2 regions of the uncultured Alteromonas sp. genome follow, and region 2 is predicted to be linked to the other one. Evidence: riboswitches for the same ligand, from Rfam matches in the RefSeq annotation. Region 2 holds a riboswitch; the other holds the start of a gene.

Region 1 (2,407 bases), on a different contig from region 2:
CAGCGACATCGACACCAAAATGCAGCGAACACGCACTAGAGTGACTGTCACCGGCGAAATGTCGTTGAAAGCAGCCTTCTGGCACGGTGTAGTGCTAGGGGTTGCTGGTTTCGCTTTACTGGCTTTTTACACCAATCTTACGGCAGTGCTTTTCGCTGCCTTAGGTTATGTGGTTTACGTAGGCGTGTATAGCTTATACATGAAGCGTAACTCTGTGTATGGCACCCTTGTTGGTAGCTTATCTGGCGCGGTACCGCCCGTGGTAGGTTACTGTGCAGTAACCGTTGAGTTCGACACCGCCGCCGCGATTTTGCTAGTGATGTTCAGTATATGGCAAATGCCCCATTCTTATGCCATCGCTATCTTCCGTTTCAAAGATTATGAAGCTGCCAATATACCGGTATTGCCGGTGGCAGAAGGCATCGCAAAAGCTAAGCAACACATCGTATTATACATTGCGGTATATGCCATGGTTACGCTGCTGTTGCCAATTAGTGGTTATACGGGTGTGGGCTTTTTGGCAGTCGCATTTTCCACCAGCTTATGGTGGTTGATTATGGCACTGCGAGGATATCGCCGCGATATCAATATTGAAGGTTGGGCACGACAAGTGTTCGGGTTCTCTATCGTCAATATTACTGCGTTATCAATTGCTATGGCGGTAGATTATCACTCTCAGGCACAGTTTATTTTTTGATTATTTATATAGGGACCGGTGGTGTCTACAGTAAATACTCGGCCCCCATATCGTGTGATCACCAAGGGGAAACTGACGGTATACGCATCAAGCGGGTTTAACGCGTCTGATGTGACTAGTAGACGCTTATTCTTTTGAGAAAATCGCAACGCGCCACCTAACTTAAATATTACTAAGCAAATCTTGTGCTTAATCAAGTTGCTTTGGTTCCAAAATTTATATTATTATTTACACTTCGTTGGGGAGTAGCCTGTTTCCATTATCCATGGAAAAGTTTGTGTCAACATAATTGGTCACATGACCATGGTACAAACACCTCTTGGTTGGCGAGACCATCGATATTTCCATGCCCTAAGGTCAGGCGTGTGGTTTTATCGTGGACTCAATATTGCCTGACCGGAGTTTTGAAGTATGAGTATCTTTGCTCTCATTTTACTTGCCTTTGCTATGTCTACTGATGCTTTTGCTGCCGCTATAGGTAAGGGTGTCAAAATAAAGAATCCTCGTTTTAGCTTTGCTATCAAAGTCGGCTTTACATTTGGTTTAATAGAAGCAATCACTCCTGTTATAGGTTGGATAATAGGACATGCAGCTTCTTCTTATGTAGAAGCGTGGGATCATTGGATTGCGTTGATTATTCTTACCGGCTTAGGCGTTTATATGGTCTTTGAAAGCTTTCAACCTGCCATTGATGATGAAAGTAAAACGCAAAAGCAGTCGTTTATTTTGCTATGTGTGACTGCGTTTGGTACTAGCATAGACGCAATGGCGGTTGGCGCAAGCCTTGCCTTTGTTGATGTAAATATCATGACGGCCTCCGGCTTAATTGGTTTGGCCACGTTTTTGATGGTAACGATAGGTATTATGCTGGGTAGTTTAATGGGCTCTTTAATAGGCAAACGAGCCGAGACATTTGGTGGAGTCATACTTATTTCGGTGGGTATGTGGATTTTTGCAACCCACACTCTTTAGAATTCAATACTCTTTAGAATTCAATAGTTTTTAGAATACGACACTATAACAATGCCGCTACTTAACGTAGTTGCACATATCTGTAATCGCTAACTGTCTTCTTCATAGACTCAGCTTTATCTATAGTTCACTAAATCAAGGGCGACCTAGACAGCATGCTCGCCCCTTTCATAGTGATTAACGAATACTGCCGGTTAGCGTATAGAGCATTGTACGCCCACTTGCGTTAGTCGTTATTGGTCGGAGCAAGTGTTCCCCGCTCCATTGTTAGTCACGTTGCATGCCTAATTAACCTCTGGATTTAGTTTTGCCTCGAAATTCGGCACAGAACGCTTTTCAGCTTCAGCTGCCGAAGTAACTTTTCCGTTGCTCTCAATATCCTTAACAAGCCACTCCATCTCTTTTATCTCTCTGCGCTGCGCTAAGATGATATTGTCAGCGAGTTCACGCACTCGAGTATCCTCTATATTTGCCCGTTCACTAGTAAGAATTGCAATTGAATGGTGAGGGATCATCGCCTTCATATACGCTGAATCTGAAACAGTTGCTTGTGACCGAACTAAGTATAAACACACCGCAAACAAGGCGATTGCAGCAATGAATATAGACGCGTTCAGTTTCTTATTGGTATACATACCCAACATAAACGAGAGCATGATGATTGCCATTCCCGCGCCCATATACAACGCCATATAAGTACGGGTTTCGCTAAACCAAATATGGGAAATGGCATAAGTG
Region 2 (2,407 bases):
AGACAAAGACAAAGACAAAGACAAAGACAAAGACAAAGACAAAGACAAAGACAATAGACGAATGTTTTTCCGTCAAGATTTAGTGAACGAATACAAGGCTAAAGACTGTAGTGAAGCTACTTCTTTATATTTTCACAAGGATGGCTCTTTCACACTTGGAATGGCTACAAAAAGCACTGGCACTGATATGGTTATTGGTGTGTGGAAATATAGGCAGTAGCCTTTTTTAGAGTTGAAAAAGAAAGGAGCTACTTATGCAGACTATTATTTTGAAATAAAGCGGTTTAGGGACGCTGACTAGGTAAGTGAAATAGATTTTGTGGAGCTGGTGTCCCTAAATGCGGGGAGCTTGCCCGAGAACTGCTCCTCTTTAATTGGAACAAGAATTTGACTGCTGACTGTTATCAAATTTTGCGAAATGCCTGAAGCCGACCATGTCGCCCATATTGATCCGTATTTAAAGTTACCCGTTACCCTGATGACTAGTAGAGACTCCTTGGTAAAGCGGTCGATAAAGCATTAAGATTCTAATGTCGGAAACGAGCGACGAGGAGGCATTGAATGTTTCAACTAATAACGTCTACTGATTCGATAAAGCGGATATCAGAGAATGCATATCTGAGGTGCCCCAAAGGGATTTGAGTAAAAGTTGTATACAGTAGTATGCCTAATAAGAGCCACAAAACCCGCTCTAAAATCTGCGACTGCTCAGAAAAATTCACTCCGATCGACAATCCTAGAAGGATACCAGCCAGGTAAATAAATACTTGATATTTTTTCTAGATTCTCTCGTTTCAACGCGCACAACCTTGTTGATCTATAGCCGCTTCCTCGATGTAACAAACATCTAATAAAATGGGTTTGCCAAGTAGCACTTTACGACATCTTTAGTTGAACAGGAAGGAGTTTAACAAGCTCAGCTGTACTAGTGTGATTTGATTATAAAGGGAAACCCCTCGGTCTAATTACCAAGCGATTTTGATGCACATGATTTTATTAGTAGACTCTCATTCTTACAAGGAAATAGAAACGCGAGACCAAACTCAAATAACATTATGCAAATCCTTAGCGAAATCAAGTTGCTTTGGTTTCCGGATTTATACTATCATCTAAGACTTCGTTGGGGAGTAGCCTGTTTCCATTATTCATGGAAAAGTTTGTGTCAACATAATTGGTCACATGACCATGGTACAAACACCTCTTGGTTGGCGAGACCATCGATATTTCCATGCCCTAAGGTCAGGCGTGTGGTTTTATCGTGGACTCAATATTGCCTGACCGGAGTTTTGAAGTATGAGTATCTTTGCTCTCATTTTACTTGCCTTTGCTATGTCTACTGATGCTTTTGCTGCCGCTATAGGTAAGGGTGTCAAAATAAAGAATCCTCGTTTTAGCTTTGCTATCAAAGTCGGCTTTACATTTGGTTTAATAGAAGCAATCACTCCTGTTATAGGTTGGATAATAGGACATGCAGCTTCTTCTTATGTAGAAGCGTGGGATCATTGGATTGCGTTGATTATTCTTACCGGCTTAGGCGTTTATATGGTCTTTGAAAGCTTTCAACCTGCCATTGATGATGAAAGTAAAACGCAAAAGCAGTCGTTTATTTTGCTATGTGTGACTGCGTTTGGTACTAGCATAGACGCAATGGCGGTTGGCGCAAGCCTTGCCTTTGTTGATGTAAATATCATGACGGCCTCCGGCTTAATTGGTTTGGCCACGTTTTTGATGGTAACGACAGGTATTATGCTGGGTAGTTTAATGGGCTCTTTAATAGGCAAAAGAGCCGAGACATTTGGTGGAGTCATACTTATTTCAGTGGGTATGTGGATTTTTACAACCCACACTCTTTAGAATTCAACAATATGATAATGCAACTACTTCAAGTTGAAGTGGTTGCATACATCAACATGCATAAGCTGACTTTTATATAGACTAATTACCTCTATGAAAAGACCTCGCCTCTGCAATGCTATCTAACTGATGCAATACCCCGCGCTCTTTAACCTTCTTATCATGATCGCAAGCAGTACGAATTGAAATCAGTGTTTCTTGTAGAGATTTTAATTCAGCTATCCGATGTTCGATATCGTCAACATGCTTATCTATTGTGGTATTAACGTTTTCGCAGCTATTCTCTGGATTTGCTCGGGTTTCCAGTACTAATTTAATTTCCTCGATTGTCATATCTAATGCACGACATTGCTTTATAAATAATAACTGCTTCAGTGCATCTTCAGAGTAGCTTCGATAATTCGATGCCGTTCGCTCAGGTGCAGCCAATAGTGATTTACGCTCATAAAAACGAATTGTCTGAATACTTAACCCTGCCTTAGCTGCCAGAAGCCCAATTTTCATTTTACCTTGCCTAAAGCTTGACTCTATACCTAGTATAGAGTTTACACTC

The links. Region 2 has a riboswitch for manganese ahead of AAC006_RS20415 (manganese efflux pump MntP family protein). Riboswitches for the same ligand answer to the same signal wherever they lie in the genome.
Region 1: it holds a riboswitch for manganese, as region 2 does, so the genes downstream of both, AAC006_RS12670 (manganese efflux pump MntP family protein) here and AAC006_RS20415 (manganese efflux pump MntP family protein) in region 2, are expected to answer to the same signal.

What each region holds. Positions count from the first base shown of each region.
Region 1 covers NZ_CAXBMP010000015.1:43,964-46,370, reverse strand. Annotated here, with positions in the region: gene cyoE (heme o synthase) at 1-697, shown strand, start outside; yybP-ykoY riboswitch at 926-1,101, shown strand; gene AAC006_RS12670 (manganese efflux pump MntP family protein) at 1,109-1,669, shown strand; gene AAC006_RS12665 (DUF305 domain-containing protein) at 1,954-2,407, opposite strand, start outside.
Region 2 covers NZ_CAXBMP010000048.1:517-2,923, forward strand. Annotated here, with positions in the region: gene AAC006_RS20410 (hypothetical protein) at 1-220, shown strand, start outside; yybP-ykoY riboswitch at 1,111-1,286, shown strand; gene AAC006_RS20415 (manganese efflux pump MntP family protein) at 1,294-1,854, shown strand; gene AAC006_RS20420 (Cd(II)/Pb(II)-responsive transcriptional regulator) at 1,936-2,358, opposite strand.